Regions from separate parts of the Streptomyces sp. NPDC002619 genome, predicted to be linked through region 2. Evidence: riboswitches for the same ligand, from Rfam matches in the RefSeq annotation. Region 2 holds a riboswitch; each other region holds the start of a gene.
What was found. A riboswitch is a leader RNA that binds a small molecule or an ion and turns the genes downstream of it on or off. The one in region 2 is predicted to bind thiamine pyrophosphate.

Region 1: it holds a riboswitch for thiamine pyrophosphate, as region 2 does, so the genes downstream of both, ACFYXB_RS34980 (thiamine ABC transporter substrate binding subunit) here and thiC (phosphomethylpyrimidine synthase ThiC) in region 2, are expected to answer to the same signal.
Region 3: it holds a riboswitch for thiamine pyrophosphate, as region 2 does, so the genes downstream of both, thiO (glycine oxidase ThiO) here and thiC (phosphomethylpyrimidine synthase ThiC) in region 2, are expected to answer to the same signal.

What each region holds. Positions count from the first base shown of each region.
Region 1 is NZ_JBIAQV010000034.1:77,861-83,593, reverse strand. Features, by position in the region: gene ACFYXB_RS34995 (hypothetical protein) at 239-781, opposite strand; gene ACFYXB_RS34990 (hypothetical protein) at 1,165-1,614, shown strand; gene rlmN (23S rRNA (adenine(2503)-C(2))-methyltransferase RlmN) at 1,786-2,892, shown strand; TPP riboswitch at 2,935-3,042, shown strand; gene ACFYXB_RS34980 (thiamine ABC transporter substrate binding subunit) at 3,123-4,196, shown strand; gene ACFYXB_RS34975 (ABC transporter permease) at 4,241-5,733, shown strand, end outside.
Region 2 is NZ_JBIAQV010000002.1:532,230-537,962, forward strand. Features, by position in the region: gene ACFYXB_RS06665 (DUF5326 family protein) at 1-45, shown strand, start outside; gene ACFYXB_RS06670 (IclR family transcriptional regulator) at 241-1,098, shown strand; gene ACFYXB_RS06675 (SsgA family sporulation/cell division regulator) at 1,198-1,635, shown strand; gene ACFYXB_RS06680 (YibE/F family protein) at 1,757-3,205, opposite strand; TPP riboswitch at 3,277-3,454, shown strand; gene thiC (phosphomethylpyrimidine synthase ThiC) at 3,447-5,249, shown strand; gene ACFYXB_RS06690 (DUF4241 domain-containing protein) at 5,300-5,539, shown strand; gene ACFYXB_RS06695 (VOC family protein) at 5,476-5,733, opposite strand, start outside.
Region 3 is NZ_JBIAQV010000005.1:254,830-260,562, reverse strand. Features, by position in the region: gene pknB (Stk1 family PASTA domain-containing Ser/Thr kinase) at 1-98, opposite strand, end outside; gene ACFYXB_RS12250 (thiazole synthase) at 321-1,115, opposite strand; gene thiS (sulfur carrier protein ThiS) at 1,119-1,331, opposite strand; gene thiO (glycine oxidase ThiO) at 1,328-2,488, opposite strand; TPP riboswitch at 2,486-2,597, opposite strand; gene ACFYXB_RS12235 (NAD(P)/FAD-dependent oxidoreductase) at 2,736-3,965, shown strand; gene ACFYXB_RS12230 (Rv2175c family DNA-binding protein) at 4,050-4,415, shown strand; gene thiE (thiamine phosphate synthase) at 4,600-5,262, shown strand; gene metF (methylenetetrahydrofolate reductase [NAD(P)H]) at 5,389-5,733, shown strand, end outside.

The sequences.
Region 1 (5,733 bases), on a different contig from region 2:
GGTCAAGCCTGGACACCTGGGCTAGAACCTGCATGAGGTACGCACCCGAACGAGCAATGCGAGCGACCACGGCATCGAGGGCAGGCTGACATCTACGCCTGACATCAACGGCAGCGGACACCACCGGATCGCCGCGGTTGCCGGCGGAGTAGTTGCAGTCATGCAGCCGTAGCGCTCCAGGCCCGCAGTTATCCCGGATCGAACTTACAAGGCGGATGTCCCTGAATGCTCCTGTAGGTCAGGACCCATAATCGAGGTCCCTGCCACCGCTGGCTTTCATCAGCCAGGACAGCGAACCGCTGCCGAACGGCCAGCCGGTGGTGGCCACCTCAACCCAGCCGTTGCCCGGCTCATCGGACCCAGCGTCCCACCACCACCAGCTGCGGTCGTCGCCCATGCCCTCATCGGTCGGGTCGAAGTAGTAGAGCCAGCCCGACAGTGTCCAAGGCCCTTGGCTGAACGCTGATTTCTGCTTGGGCGTCATCGCCCGCCACTTCTGCAGCCAGGCCTCGGCATCGAATGGCCGGCCGGGCTCCGGCTCCGCAGGCTCAGGCGCGCAGCGCTGCACGAACCCCGTCGGCAACAGCTCCGACCATCGCTCGAGCGCCGGCCAGTCACCCGTCTGCTGGACCGCACACGCCAGCACAGCGCGAGCATTCGTGATGACCCGCGCCGGATCCTCGGCGGTGAACCGGACACGCACGAGAAACGGCTGCTGTCGGCCGTCATCGGCCCCGAGACCGGACTGAAGGCGTCGCAGCTCGCCCTTGATGATCTCCACGGCGAAGAAGTGTGCACCGCGACCGGCTCTGCCGCACGTCATAAAAGGGCCGACCAAGGCCTCCGGGTCTCGATCTACGGCTCGCCATGCCTACTGCCTTGCGAGCAGCGCTCCTTCTGTCTCGTATGGCCGGATCGCTCTCTTGTGGGCACTTCGTGTACGTGTCAAACAGTTGAGAGGCGGGGTTACCGGGGGAGGGGCGCTGCATGTCTGCGTCAGGTGAGGATCGGATTGTGCCGTCGGATTGGGCGGTAGAGCGGTTCGGGCAGCGTGCCGGCGGGCTTGCTGCCGCGGTTCCGGTGCAACTGGCCAGGGCGCACGCGCGAGCTCACGCCGTGCATCTGGCGGCCCGGTTGAAGAAGCGCAGTCCATACGGAGCCACCTTGGCGGAGGCGGTACGGGAGAACCTGGCGGACACGGCGCGGGAGCTGGAGGAAGCCGTGCGGGATGTGCGTGGGTACGAGTACGCCGTCATCAACGACTACGCGCTGTTCCCGTTCAAGTACGCCGACCGTCCGAGGCCCCTTGATCGTGCCCGGTTGGCTTCCAACGCTTCCCCTACGCGTCGCCGGATGCTCCTGGGGCACGGGCCACAGCCTCAAGAAGGGCTTTTCACTCTCGATAACGACCTGACTACGGAGGAGTACGAGGAGCTGCACGAGACGTTCGAGGCGCTTGGAGCCTCCACCAAGCTCGTCTGTCTGTTCTTCACGGCCGACCCGGAGAACGGCATCCACGCCATCCATTGGGGAGACGCCCATCTCGAACCGGACCGCACCTTCACCTGGCTCTACAGCGAGCAGCTCCGGGTTGCTCTCCAGCCGCTCGAGTGACGGCTCAGAGCGGGCGCGATCTCGATCACGTCGGCGACGAGCGGGCAGTCTCCTGGGCCGTCCCTGGGCCGTGCGAGGTCGACCAAAGCTGGCAGACGGCACCCGTGGGTGATCGCCCCCACCCCGCTCTGGCCTGGGCTGGTGGAGTTGATCTGCGACACTGGAAGGGTTATGCCGAAGCCCGGAGAACTCACCTTTGTCGCGCCGCGCGGAGCCAAGAAGCCGCCGCGGCATCTCGCCGACCTGTCGCCCGCCGAGCGCAAGGAGGCGGTGGCCGCGATCGGCGAGAAGCCGTTCCGAGCCAAGCAGCTCTCGCAGCACTACTTCGCGCGGTACGCGCACGACCCGGCCGAGTGGACCGACATCCCCGCCGGGTCGCGCGGCAAGCTCCAGGAGGCGCTGCTGCCGGACCTGATGACGGTCGTCCGGCATCTGTCCACCGACCAGGGCACCACGCGCAAGACGCTGTGGCGGCTGTTCGACGGGACGCTCGTCGAGTCGGTGCTGATGCGGTATCCGGACCGGGTGACGATGTGCATCAGCTCGCAGGCCGGGTGCGGCATGAACTGCCCCTTCTGCGCCACCGGGCAGGCCGGGCTCGACCGGAACCTGTCCACCGCCGAGATCGTGCACCAGATCGTGGACGGGATGCGCGCCCTCAGGGACGGCGAGGTCCCGGGCGGGCCCGCTCGGCTGTCCAACATCGTCTTCATGGGCATGGGCGAACCGCTCGCCAACTACAAGCGGGTCGTCGGCGCCATCCGCGCCCTCACCGACCCCGAGCCGGACGGGCTCGGGCTGTCGCAGCGCGGTATCACCGTGTCGACGGTCGGTCTCGTCCCGGCGATCCACCGGTTCACCGACGAGGGCTTCAAGTGCCGGCTCGCCATCTCGCTGCACGCGCCCGACGACGAGCTGCGCGACACCCTCGTCCCCGTGAACACGCGCTGGAAGGTGCGCGAGGTGCTCGACGCGGGGCTTGAATACGCCGCCCGGTCCGGGCGCCGGCTTTCCATCGAGTACGCGCTGATCCGGGACATCAACGACCAGGCTTGGCGCGGCGACCGGCTGGGCCGGCTGCTGCGGGGCAAGCCCGTGCACGTCAACCTGATCCCGCTCAACCCGACACCGGGCTCCAAGTGGACCGCCTCCCGGCCCGAGGACGAGAAGGCCTTCGTCGAGGCCATCGCGGCGCACGGGGTACCGGTGACCGTCCGGGACACCCGTGGTCAGGAGATCGACGGAGCCTGTGGTCAGCTCGCGGCCACCGAGCGGTAGTCTGGGCGTCGGTACGTCTTGGTGTCGTACCACCACACCTTCATATTCCGACAGGGGAGCGCCACAGCGCTGAGAGTGCGGCAATCGGGCCGCAGACCCTCTGAACCTCGCCCAGGTCATTCTGGGTAGGAAGTTCGGTCATCACTCGAGCTGTTGCGCCCTGCCCGGCGTCCCTCACGGATGCCGGGCAGGGCCGCGTCTCTTCCTGGTCCATCCCAGGAGGACAACCAGTGCACAACAAGACCCTCGTGGCCGTCGCCGTCGGGCTCGGTCTCGTCACGCTGTCCGCGTGCGGTTCGACGGACGACAAGGGCGCCACGGAGTCCAAGACCGTCACCCTCGTCAGCCACGACTCGTGGGCCGTCTCGAAGAACGTGCTCCAGGACTTCGAGAAGAAGTCCGGCTACAAGGTCAGGGTCCTGAAGGACGGCGACGCCGGTCAGGCCGTCAACAAGGCCATCCTGACCAAGGACAACCCGCAGGGCGACGTCTTCTTCGGCGTCGACAACACCCTGCTGTCCCGGGCGCTCGACAACGGGCTGTTCCAGTCGTACGAGCCCAAGGGCTCCGACCAGATCGTGCGCCAGTACCGCGTCGACGAGGACAAGCACCGGGTGACGCCGATCGACACCGGCGACATCTGCGTCAACTACGACAAAGCGTACTTCAGCAAGCACAAGCTGACCCCGCCGCAGACCTTCGACGACCTCGTCAAGCCCGAGTACAAGAACCTCCTCGTCACTGAGAACGCCGCCACGTCCTCGCCGGGCCTCGGCTTCCTGCTGGGCAGCGCCGCGAAGTTCGGTGACGAGGGCTGGCAGGACTACTGGACGAAGCTCAAGGCCAACGGCGTCAAGGTCGTCGACGGCTGGGAGCAGGCCTACGACGAGGAGTTCTCCGGCTCGGCCGGCGGCAAGAAGGCCAACGGCGACAGGCCGCTCGTCGTCTCGTACGCCTCCTCGCCGCCCGCCGAGGTCATCTACGCCGACCCGAAGCCCACCACCGCCCCGACCGGCGTGGCCACCGGCACCTGCTTCCGGCAGATCGAGTACGCGGGTCTGCTGAGCAACGCGAAGAACAGCGCGGGCGGCAAGGCGCTCCTCGACTTCCTGATCAGCATGGAGTTCCAGGACGACATGCCGCTCAACATGTTCGTCTACCCGGTGCGGGAGACCGCGTCGGTGCCGGCGGAGTTCGTGAAGTACGGCCCGCAGGCCAAGGATCCCGAGACCCTGCCCGCCGACGAGATCGCCGCCAACCGTGACCAGTGGGTCAAGTCGTGGACCTCGCTCGTACTGAAGTAGCCCCTCACCAGGGGCGCGCGGGGAGCGCGGCGCGGCTGGCCCTCATGGCCGGGCCCGTCGCGTTCTTCGCCGTCTTCTTCGCCTACCCCGTCACCGCGATCGTCGCCCGCGGTCTGAAGGTCGACGGGGCCTGGCAGTTGGGGCGGATCGCCGACGTCGTGACGCAGTCGGACATCCGGCACGTCTTGTGGTTCACCACCTGGCAGGCGCTCGCCTCCACCGCGCTCACCCTGCTCGTCGCGCTGCCCGCGGCCTATGTCTTCGCGCGCCTGGACTTCCCGGGCAAGCAGGTGCTGCGGGCCGTCGTCACCGTGCCGTTCGTGCTGCCGACGGTCGTCGTCGGTACGGCGTTCCTCGCGCTCGTCGGGCGGGGCGGACTCCTTGACGCGTGGTGGGGCATACGGCTCGACACCACCGTGTGGGCCATCCTGCTGGCGCACGTCTTCTTCAACTACGCGGTCGTCGTCCGGACGGTGGGCGGCCTGTGGTCGCAGCTCGATCCGCGCCAGGAGGAGGCCGCGCGGATGCTGGGTGCCTCGCCGCTGAGCGCCTGGCGCCGGGTCACCCTCCCGGCCCTCGCGCCCGCCGTGGCCGCCGCCGCGCTGATGGTGTTCCTGTTCACCTTCACCTCCTTCGGCGTGGTGCAGATCCTCGGCGGCCCCACCTTCTCCACCCTCGAAGTGGAGATCTACCGGGAGACCTCCGAGATCTTCGACCTCTCCACGGCCGCGGTCCTCACCCTCGTCCAGTTCGTCGCGGTCGGCGCGATCCTCGCCGTGCACGCGTGGACGGTACGGCGGCGGGAGAGCGCGCTGCGGCTGGTGGACGCGTCGGTGACGGCACGCCGGCCGCGCGGTGCAGGGCAGTGGTCGCTGCTGGCCGGGGTCCTCGCCACCATCGCCGTGCTCCTGGTCCTGCCGCTGGCCGTGCTGGTCGGGCGGTCTCTGGACGCGCCCGGATTCGGCTACTACCGGGCGCTCACGCGTGAGGACGGCGGTACGTTCCTGGTCGCGCCGATCACCGCGATCGGGACCTCGCTCCAGTACGCCGTCGCCGCCACCGTGATCGCCGTGCTGATCGGCTCTCTCGCCGCCGCCGCGCTGGCCCGCCGGGACGCCGGCCGGATCGTACGGGGCTTCGACGCGCTGCTCATGCTGCCGCTCGGCGTATCCGCCGTGACCGTCGGCTTCGGCTTCCTCATCGCGCTCGACGAACCGCCGCTCGACCTGCGCCAGTCCTGGCTGCTGGTGCCGCTCGCCCAGGCGCTGGTCGGCGCGCCCTTCGTCGTACGGACCATGCTGCCTGTGCTGCGCGCGGTGGACGGACGGCTCCGGGAGGCGGCGGCCGTGCTCGGGGCGTCGCCCTGGCGCGTGTGGCGGGAGGTCGACCTGCCGCTGGTGCGCCGGGCGCTGCTGGTCGCGGCCGGATTCGCCTTCGCCGTGTCGCTCGGGGAGTTCGGCGCGACCGTGTTCATCGCGCGGCCCGACAACCCGACGCTGCCCGTCGCCGTGGCGCGGCTGCTGGGCCGGCCCGGCGA
Region 2 (5,733 bases):
GTGCGGAAGTTCACGTCGGGGTCCTCGTCGCGCAGCGACTGGTGAGCACCGTGGGACACCGGTGACGGTAACGGAAATCACCGGTTCCCTCGGGCGAGGGAAGTTTTCCGGACGGGCCGTCTGCGGGGGTGGCAGGCGGTTAGAGTCCGGAATTCCACGCGGGGGTCCAGCCCCGCGGGCGGCGTACACCCCACCCGTGTTCCTCCGCACGGGCCGCCCCCTCCGCTCCGGGAGTGCCCCTTGGCCACGGTCGACACCGCACCCGCAGAACCGCACGCACCCCCCGCCCCGCGCTCCTCGGCGCCCCCTGTGCAGCGGCCACCGTCGTCGGCGGACTCCGAGCAGCCGAATTCCGTGACCCTCATCGGATCCGTGCAGCGCGCGATGCGTCTGCTGGAATCGGTCGCCGAGCACGAGTACGGCGCCCCCGCCAAACAACTTGCCCGCGAGACCGGCCTCGCGCTCCCCACGGCGTACCACCTGCTGCGCACGCTTGTTCACGAGGGCTATCTGCGGCGCGACAAGGGCCTGTTCTTCCTGGGGGAGGCGGCCGAGCGGCTGGGCAGCAGTGGGGCGCAGCAGAAACGTCGCAGCACGGTCGCCACCGTGCTCGCGGAATGGCGCGATTCCATCGGTGCGCCTGTCTACTACGCGGCGTACCGCGACGGCGAGATCGAGGTCATGTGCGTCTCCGACAGCCCGGGGAGTCCGGCGGTCGAGGAGTGGGTCGACTTCCGCGAGACCGGGCACGCACACGCGATCGGGCAGTGCCTGCTGTCCCAGCTGGACGAGGGTGCGCGCCGCGACCACCTCGACCGCTACCCGGCGCGGTCCCTCACCCCCTACACCGTGCGTGACGGGCAGGGCCTGCTGCGGCGTCTGGAGCGGATGCGGCGGATGGAGCCGGTGACGGAGCGTCAGGAGTACGCGCTCGGGACGGTCTGCGCGGCAGTCCCGATCACCTTCGGCGCCAAGGCGGCCACGATGGCCATCTCCCTGCCCGCCCATCAGGCCGACCGGCTGCTGCCCGCGGCTCAGCGGCTGCAGACCGAGGTGGGGCGTCGGCTGGGGTTGCTCGCGCTCTCTATCAGTATCTGAAAACTCACTCCTTGTGATCTGGTGTGTACTTTCAGCAAGATGCCACCAGTGCCAAAGGGGTCATTCCAGGCCAGTCGGTGTCACATGACGGGGTAGGCGATGCGCGAGTCCGTACAGGCAGAGGTCATGATGAGCTTTCTCGTCTCCGAGGAGCTCTCCTTCCGCATCCCGGTGGAACTGCGTTACGAGACCTTTGATCCCTATGCCGTGCGGCTGACCTTCCATCTGCCGGGGGATGCCCCGGTGACCTGGGCGTTCGGGCGCGAGCTGCTGATCGACGGAGTGGGCCGAGCGTGCGGTGACGGCGATGTGCACATCGCGCCCACCGACCCCGAGACGCTGGGTGAGGTGCTGATCCGGCTTCAGGTCGGCGGCGACCAAGCGGTGTTCCGCTCCTCGGCGCCGCCCCTGGTGGCCTTCCTGGACCGTACGGACAAGCTGGTGCCGCTGGGGCAGGAGGGGGCGCTCGCGGACTTCGACGCCCACCTCGACGAGGCCCTGGACCGCATCCTGGCCGAGGAGCAGAGCGCGGGCTGAGCGGTACGGCCGTGAGAGCGTGGCGTTCCGCTATGCGTGTGCGCGGTGCAGGAACGCTTCTGCGCCCCCGCGCCCGCCCTCCGGGCGGTGTCACCGCTTATGGCGATGCCCTGCCGGGGTGTCAGCGCTTGCGGCGTCGGCCCCTTCCGCCGCGCGCCGCGGCCGGCTGGGCCCCTTCGGGCGCCGTTTCCCGCCCCGGCCGGTCGGCCGACACCACCAGGGCCGCGAGCGCCGTGGTGAGCGGCACGGAGGCGACCAGCCCGATCGAGCCCACCAGTGTGCGCACGATCTCCTCGGCCACCAGTTCGCTGTTGGCGACCGCCCCCACGCTGCTCTGCGCGATCGAGAAGAGCAGCAGCAGCGGCAGCGCGGCCCCGGCGTAGGCAAGGACGAGCGTGTTGACGACCGACGCGATGTGGTCACGGCCGATGCGGATGCCCGCCCGGTACAGCCCGCGCCAGCCCATCGTCGGATTGGCCTCGTGCAACTCCCAGACGGCCGACGTCTGCGTCACTGTCACGTCGTCCAGGACACCCAGCGAACCGATGATGACGCCGGCCAGCAGCAGACCGCTCATGTCGATCGACGGGTACAGGCCGTGGATCAGGCCGGTGTTGTCATCCGTGTTGCCGGTCAGCGCCGCCCAGTCGATGAACTCCGAGCCGAGAATGCCGATCAGTAGGAGCGAGACCAGCGTTCCGAGTACCGCCACCGACGTACGTGCCGACAGCCCGTGGCACATGTAGAGCGCGATCAACATGATCGCGCTCGCCCCGATCACCGCCACGACCAGCGGATTCGAGCCCTGGAGAATCGCCGGCAGGATGAAGAGGGTCAGCACCATGAAGCTGATGGTCAGCGCGACCAGCGCCATGACACCGCGCAGCCGGCCCACCACCACGACGGCGAGCGCGAAGATGCCGGCGAGTAGCGCCATCGGGAACTTGCGGTCCACATCGGTGACCGAGTACTGCAGGTCCTTCGGCGCCGAAGGCTCGTACGCGACCACGACCTTCTCGCCCTCGTGCAACTGCCGCGACTGGTCCGGCTGCACGATCTCCGTGAACGTACGGCCCTTGTCATTGCCGGTGTCGACCCGGACCGTGGCCTTCTTGCAGGTGCCGTTCTCCTCCTCCTGCCCGGAGTTGCCCGCGGCGGTGGAGGTGTCACCGGTCGGGGTGCCGCCCGAGGCGTTCACCGACTTGCAGCTCACCTCGACGACCGTGGTCACCGTGGCCTGCTGGGTCTGCCGGTCGAAGCCGACCCCGGTGCGCTCGTGCGGCGGGGCTCCGCCGGGCCAGAGCACCACGAGCCCGACCACGACCGCGGCGGTGAACGGGATCAGGATGGCCGCGATGACCTTGCGGAGATGCTTGGAGACGGGCGCGGCCGGGCCATGGCTGTGCGAGTGGCCATGTCCGTGGCCGTCGTGACCGGGCCCGCCGCCATGCCCCGGGCCGAGGTCATGGCCGTCAGAGGCGCCGGGGCCGTGTCCGCCGCCTTGTCTTCCGGAGCCTTGTCTGCGTGGCGGCTCGGGCGGCGGGTACGGGGGCTGATGTGTCGTGGTCACCGACCGATCATCGCAAGAACGGCAGGGGCCCTCTGTTCACCGCGCCCGAATTGACGCTAGCGTGGAGGCTCCTTTGCACACGCGGGAGCTCGGAGCACCGGGCTGAGAGGGCGCTGACCTCCGTCTTTGCGATGTTTCACGTGGAACAAGTGATGTTTCACATGTGACACCGACCGACGGAAACCGCTGCGTCGACCGCCGAACCTGTTACCGGGTAATGCCGGCGTAGGGAGTAGGTCTCATGACCAACAAGGACGCACGCACGCCTGCCTCCACACAGATCTCCAGCAATGGGGAGGCCGGGAAGTCCATCGGCTGGCACAAGGGGTACGTCGAGGGTTCGCGCCTCGACCTGCGCGTGCCGGTTCGTCAGGTGCACCTCACCAACGGGCAGTCGGTCACGCTGTACGACACCTCCGGCCCGTACACCGATCCGCTCGTCGAGACGGATGTCCGCAGGGGCCTGCCGCCGCTGCGGGAGAACTGGATCGTCGCCCGCGGTGACACCGAGGAGTACGCGGGCCGCCCCGTCCGTCCCGAGGACGACGGGATCAAGCACACCTCGCCGCGTGGCGGGCTGCGCAACCTCGACGCGGTCTTCCCGGGACGGCCGCGCCAGCCGCGCCGTGGCCGCGACGGCAACGCGATCACGCAGCTCGCCTACGCACGCCGGGGCGAGGTGACGCCGGAGATGGAGTACGTGGCCATCCGGGAGAACGTTTCTCCCGAGGTCGTCCGTGAAGAGATCGCGGCGGGCAGGGCCGTACTGCCCGCCAACGTCAACCATCCGGAGATCGAGCCGATGATCATCGGCAAGCGGTTCCTGGTGAAGGTCAACGCCAACATCGGCAACTCGGCGGTCACGTCCTCCATCGAGGAGGAGGTCGAGAAGATGACCTGGGCGACCCGCTGGGGCGCCGACACGGTCATGGACCTCTCCACCGGCCGCAACATCCACACCACCCGCGAGTGGGTGCTGCGCAACTCCCCCGTCCCCATCGGCACGGTGCCGCTCTACCAGGCACTCGAGAAGGTCGACGGCAGGGCCGAGGAACTGACTTGGGAGATCTACAAGGACACGGTCATCGAGCAGGCCGAGCAGGGCGTGGACTATATGACGGTCCACGCGGGCGTGCGCCTCCCCTATGTGCCGCTCACCGCGAACCGCAAGACCGGCATCGTCTCCCGCGGCGGCTCGATCATGGCGGCCTGGTGCCTCGCGCACCACAAGGAGTCGTTCCTGTACGAGAACTTCGAGGAACTGTGCGAGATCCTCGCCGCCTACGACGTCACGTACTCGCTGGGCGACGGCCTGCGCCCCGGCTCGATCGCGGACGCCAACGACGAGGCGCAGTTCGCGGAGTTGCGCACGCTCGGGGAACTCAACAGGATCGCCAAGCGTTTCAATGTACAGACCATGATCGAAGGCCCGGGACACGTCCCGATGCACAAGATCAAGGAGAACATCGACCTTCAGCAGGAGATCTGCGATGAAGCTCCGTTCTATACGCTCGGCCCGCTGACGACGGACGTCGCGCCGGCGTACGACCACATCACCTCCGGCATCGGTGCCGCGATGATCGCCTGGTGGGGCACGGCCATGCTCTGCTACGTCACGCCCAAGGAACACCTGGGCCTGCCCAACCGTGACGACGTCAAGACCGGCGTCATCACCTACAAGATCGCTGCCCACGCAGCCGACCTCGCCAAGGGCCACCCCGGTGCACAGGAATGGGACGACGCGCTGTCCGACGCACGCTTCGAGTTCCGGTGGGAGGACCAGTTCAACCTCGCCCTGGACCCGGACACGGCAAGGGAGTTCCACGACGAGACCCTCCCGGCGGAGCCGGCCAAGACTGCACATTTCTGCTCGATGTGCGGGCCGAAGTTCTGCTCGATGAAGATCAGCCAGAGCATCACAGAGCGGTTCGGCGGTGCGGCGACCGAGGGAAGGTCGCAGGAGGAGATCGCCGAGGGGATGCTTCAGAAGTCGAAGGAGTTCGCGGCGAGCGGGAACAGGGTGTACCTGCCGCTGGCTGACTGATCGACGCGGGCACGGGCGCCGTCCCCGGGTGCTGGAACCCGGGGCGGCGCTTGGCTCGGCTGCAGATGGCGTCGGCCGCGGGGGAGGACGCTCGGCTTCTGCGGGACCACGAGATCTTCGGTTTCGGCACCGATGGCGCCGCGGGCTCCTTCGCCGACTCCTCCGGTCGGGAGGTGCTCGCACATGAATATCGGCGCTACCTCGTGGATCAGCAGCAGGAGCATCGTCAGGTTGCGTCCTGCGGGTACCAGCGCAGTTCCACCGTGTTGCCGTCCGGGTCCTGGACATAGACCGACGTCGCGGTGCCGCGTGCGCCGTAGCGTTCGACGGGGCCTTCGAGGACCGTGAGATCTCCCGCCGTCTCGATGAACTCGTCCCAGTCCAGCGGTTCCACGGTGAGACAGATGTGGTCGACGTTGGACTCCCCCCGAGGGCGGCCGACCAGGTCGATGATGGTCTTCGGTGTGATCCGCACCGAGGGGAA
Region 3 (5,733 bases), on a different contig from region 2:
TAGACCGTGGCCATCCCGCCGACGGCGATCCGCGCGTCGACGCGATAACGGCCGTCGAGCACCTGCCCGACGAGAGGGTCCTGAAGGGTCATATCCACGCAGGCGAGTCTACGAGCGCCGACTGACACCCTCACCCGCTTCCACCGCGACAGCAGCGGTACTGCAGCCGACCTGTGACGCGAAGCACGCGAACCGGTGAAGCTCGCGGCACGAACCTGCAGCCGCCGATGGCCCCGAACCCCCACAGGAAATGTCAAGCTCTTGGCCGACACCAAACGGGTGGTGCGCGGCTGGGAGACAAAACGGGACTGCGACCCCGCTCAGAACGCAGGTCGCTCGGGGTCCAACACGGCCAGGCCCGCCGCAGGCGATGATGCGGACGCGAAATGTCGCCGGGGAATCCGCCCCGCCAGCCGAGCCAACCGCCCCGCCTCCACCGCGTGCCGCATCGCCGAGGCCATCACCTCCGGCTCCTGCGCCCGCGTCACGGCCGACGCCAGCATCACCCCCGAACACCCCAGCTCCATGGCCAACGCCACATCGGACGCCGTACCGGCCCCCGCGTCCAGAATCACCGGCACACGCGCGTGCTCGACGATCAGCTGGAAGTTGTGCGGATTGCGGATCCCCAGCCCCGATCCGATCGGCGACCCGAGCGGCATGACGGCCGCACACCCCGCGTCCTCCAGCTTCCGCGCGAGCACGGGGTCGTCGTTCGTGTACGGCAGCACCGTGAACCCGTCGTCGACCAGCGTCTCCGCCGCGTCCAGCAGCTCGATCGGATCCGGCAGCAGGGTCCGCTCGTCGGCGATGACCTCCAGCTTGATGAGATCGGTGCCCAGCGCCTCCCGCGCCAGCCGGGCCGTCAGCACTGCCTCGCCCGCCGTGAAGCAGCCCGCCGTGTTCGGCAGCACCCGCACGCCGAGCTTCTCGAGGACCGACAGCACGGACCCGTGCACCCCGGGATCGACGCGCCGCATCGCGACGGTCGTCAGCTCCGTGCCGGAGGCGACCAGCGCCCGTTCCAGCACGTCGAGGCTGGGCGCACCGCCCGTACCCATGATCAGGCGGGACGAGAAGGACGTACCGCCGAGGACGAAGGGATCGTCGGCCATGGTTCAGCCTCCTTGGACGGCGGTGAGGACTTCGACGCGGTCACCCTCGCGCAGGGCCGTGGACGGCCACTCCGCGCGCGGGACGACGGTTTCGTTGAGCGCGGCGGCGACCCCGGAGGGCGCCGCGGTGAGGGTCTTCACGAGGGCGTCGAGCGCCGTGCCGGGCGCGATCTCACGGCGCTCCCCGTTGACCGAGATGGTGAGAGGGACGCTCATGCGGGCTGCTCCGTGAGTACGGCGCCGAAGCGCTTCGGCGTGAAGGGGCGGGCCTCCTCGGGGAGCTCCCCGGTGGCCAGGACGTGCGCCATGGCGTCGCCGGTGACCGGCGTGAGCAGCACGCCGTTGCGGAAGTGCCCGGTGGCCAGCAGCAGCCCGTCGAGTCCGGTCGGCCCGAGCAGCGGCGCGTTGTCGGGGGAGCCCGGCCGCAGCCCCGCCCGCGTCTCGGTCAGCGGCAGTTCGGTGATCCCCGGAATCAGCTCGTGCGCGTCCCGCAGCAGCTCGTACACGCCCCCCGCGGTCACCGTGGTGTCCCAGCCCAGTTCCTCGCTGGTGGCGCCGACGACTAGCTCGCCGTTCTCCCGGGGCACCAGGTAGACCTGGCTGCCGCGCACCACGGCCCGCACGGTCCGGCTCAGGAACGGCGCGTACCGCTTCGGCACCGTCAGCCGCAGCACCTGCCCCTTCACGGGCCGTACGGGCGGCAGCACCTCGTCCGGCACCCCCGCGAGCCGTCCGCTGAGGCTGCCCGCCGCGAGGACCACATGGTCGGCGTCCAGCTCCGTACCGTCCGCCGTGGTGACACCGGCCGCCCGCTCCCGTACGACACGCAACCGCTCCACCCACGCGCGGTGGAACACCACCCCAGCCCGCTCGCACGCGGACACCAGCGCCGCCGACAGCCGCCGCGGGTCGATCTGGTGGTCGCCGTCCACCCGCAGCCCGCCGCGCACACCTGGCGCCAGCATCGGCTCAAGACGGCGGCAGTCACGGCCGGACAGCCACTCGGAGTCCAGCTCCGACCGCTGCTGCAGGGCGTGCAGTTCGCGCAGATGGGCGCGGTCGTCGGCGTCCAGCGCCACGGCGAGCGTGCCGCACCGGCGGTAGCCGAGGTCGTGGCCGGTCAGCTCGGTGAGCTCGGCCGCGAAGTCCGGATAGCGGCGGGCCGACTCCAGGTTGAGGCCGAGCAAAGTCTGCTCGCCGTAGTGCAGTTCTGTGACCGCGGCCAGCATCCCGGCGGCCACCTGGGCGGCGCCGCCGCCCGGTTCGGGGTCCACGACGGCCGTCGCGAACCCGCGCTGCGCGGCGCGCCAGGCCGTGACCAGGCCGATGATTCCGCCCCCGATGACGAGGACGTCTGATGTACGTGACGACATGGGCGTCCAGCCCCTCCCTTCGCCGGCATGACCCGGATCAGGTTCGTACGGTCGGAGGCCGCCAGCCTCCCTCTCAGCCCGGTGCGTCCGGGCTCCCGCGAGTGCTTGTACGTGGGCCACCCTAGCCCTTGGCCCGACGGCTCTGTAAGGGCACCACCCGGCTACCGGCCGGGAGCCCGGCCGCTGTGCAACACGTCACCGCACGCGCCACCTGACTGACTGTTTGTCAGTTGTCTATGGTGATCAGGTGAGCGAGCAGACGCAGCAACGAGGCACGTCACAGGCGCGGCGCGTGGTCGTCGTCGGAGCGGGCATGGCCGGGGTGCAGACCGCGGTCGCCCTGCGGGAACAGGGCTTCAAGGGCACCGTCACGCTGATCGGCGCCGAACCCCACCAGCCGTACGACCGGCCGCCGCTGTCCAAGGCCGTGCTGCTCGGCAAGGCCGAGGGCTCCGCCTTCGACGTCGACTTCGAGGCACTCGGCATCGACGTCCGGCTGGGCAGCGAGGCGCTGGGCGTGCGCCCGGCCGACCATGAACTGGACACCGAAGCGGGACCGGTGCCGTACGACGTCCTGGTCCTCGCGACTGGTGCCGAACCGATCCGCCTGCCCGGCGCGGAGGGCGTCCCCGGGGTGCATCTGCTGCGCACCCTGGACGACGCCGAGCGGCTGCGGCCGGTGCTCGCCCGGCAGCACGACATCGTGGTTGTCGGCGCGGGCTGGATCGGCGCCGAGTTCGCCACGGCGGCCCGTGAGGCGGGCTGCGCGGTGACGGTCATCGAGGCCGCCGACCGGCCGCTCGCGGGCGCGCTGCCGGCCGAGGTGGCCGCGCCGATGACCGCCTGGTACGCCGACAGCGGCACCGAACTGCGCACCCACGCGCGCGTGGAGCGCATCGAACCCGGTGAGGTCGTCCTCGACGACGGCTCGCGGCTGCCCGCGGGAGCCGTCGTCGTCGGCGTCGGCGCCCGCCCCGCCACGGCCTGGCTGTCCGGCTCCGACATCGAACTGGGCGCGCACGGCGAGGTCGTGGCCGACGACCACCTGCGCACCTCCGTACCGGACGTGTACGCGGTCGGCGACTGCGCCTCCTTCCCTTCGGGCCGCTACGGCGAACGGCTGCTCGTGCACCACTGGGACAACGCCCTCCAGGGGCCGCGCACGGTCGCGGCGAACATCGTCGGCGACGCCTCGGCCGTCTACGACCCGGTGCCGTACTTCTGGTCCGAGCAGTTCGGCCGTTTCGTCCAGTACGTCGGTCATCACGCGGCGGCCGACACGCTCCTGTGGCGCGGCGACCCGGCCGGGCCCGCCTGGTCCGTCTGCTGGCTGCGCGGGGACCGGCTGGTCGCTCTGCTGGCGGTGGGCCGGCCGCGGGACCTGGCGCAGGGGCGGCGGCTGATCGAGGCGGGTACGCCGATGGACCCACGGCTGCTGGCGGACCCGGCCCGGCCGCTGAAGGAAGCCACCGCTTGACGAACATGACGCGCGTGACCAGAAAAGTCCCGGTTTGGCGGGGCCCGACTTCCGACTGTCAGTCCGGGATGGCACGCTGTTTCCGTGACCGAGATTGACGCAAAAATCGATGCTCTCGTCCCCGCCTGGCTCACCCTCCCCGACATCGCAGAGATGCTGGACGTCGAGGTGACGCGTGTGCGGCAGCTGGTCAAGGAGGGCCAGCTCATCGCCGTACGCCGTGGCGAGAACCGGGCGCTGCACGTCCCCGCCGCCTTCATCGACGGGGACAAGGTCGTCAAGGGCCTGTCCGGGACCCTGACGCTCCTGCGGGACGACGGCTTTTCCGACGAAGAGATGCTGGAGTGGCTCTTCACCCCCGACCCCAGCCTGCCCGGCACTCCCGCCCAGGCCCTGAGCGAGAACCGCGGCACGGAGGTGAAGCGCCGCGCCCAGGCGCTCGCCGTCTGACCCGAACACCGTCCGGCGTCCGGGCCGTGGCCCTCAGGGGCCACGGCCGTGGACGGGTGCGGCCTGGGGTCCGCAGCCCGACCGAGGCCCGTGGTCCGCGCGGCCGACTACGCTCACGGCAGCCCTACGCCATTCACGCCACGTACGTCACCGACAACGCACCGAAACCGGGGGGACGCACCGTATGTCCGACACAGGCACCGCCACCACCGCCCGCGCCCGGCTCGCCGACGCCCGCGTCTACCTCTGTACCGACGCCCGCAAGCGGCAGGGCGACCTCGCCGACTTCCTGGACGCGGTCCTGGCCGGCGGCGTCGACATCGTGCAGCTGCGTGACAAGGGCATGGAGGCGGGCGAGGAGCTGGAGCACCTCGCGGTCTTCGCCGAGGCCTGCGCCCGGCACGGCAAGCTGCTCGCGGTCAACGACCGCGCCGACATCGCCCGCGCCGCCGGCTCCGATGTGCTCCACCTCGGCCAGGGCGACCTCCCGGTCCCCGCGGCCCGCGCGATCCTCGGCGACGGCGTCCTGATCGGCCGCTCCACCCACGCCGAGTCAGAGGCCGCCGCGGCTGCCGCCCAGGAGGGCGTCGACTACTTCTGCACCGGCCCGTGCTGGCCGACCCCCACCAAGCCCGGCCGGCACGCGCCCGGCCTCGGCCTGGTCCGGTACGCCGCCTCCCTGGACACCGACCGCCCCTGGTTCGCCATCGGCGGCATAGACCTCGGCAACCTCGACGAGGTGCTCGACGCGGGCGCCCGCCGAGTGGTCGTCGTCCGCGCGATCACGGAGGCCGACGACCCGGGAGCGGCGGCGGCGGAGTTCGCCAAGCGACTGCGTCAGGCGTAGGCCCCTGGGCCTCGCGTAGACGCCGTGCGTCGGCGGCTTGTCCAAGGGGTGAACAATAAGTCGGCAAATCGGGCAAATCCCCGGCGTCCGGTTGGGGGACTGCTCACCCATGGCTAACCTGCCGGTATGGCCCTTGGCACCGCATCCACCAGGACCGATCGCGCGCGCACTGTGCGTGACATCCTCGGCACTGGCAAGACGACATACTCGTTCGAGTTCTCGGCGCCGAAGACCCCCAAGGGCGAGCGGAGCCTGTGGAGCGCGCTGCGCCGGGTCGAGGCAGTGGCCCCCGACTTCGTCTCCGTGACGTACGGCGCCGGCGGTTCCACCCGAGCGGGCACGGTCCGGGAGACCCAGCAGATCGTCGCCGACACGACGCTCACCCCGGTTGCCCACCTCACCGCGGTCAACCACTCCGTCGCCGAACTGCGCAACATCATCGGCCAGTACGCGGACGCCGGGATCCGCAAC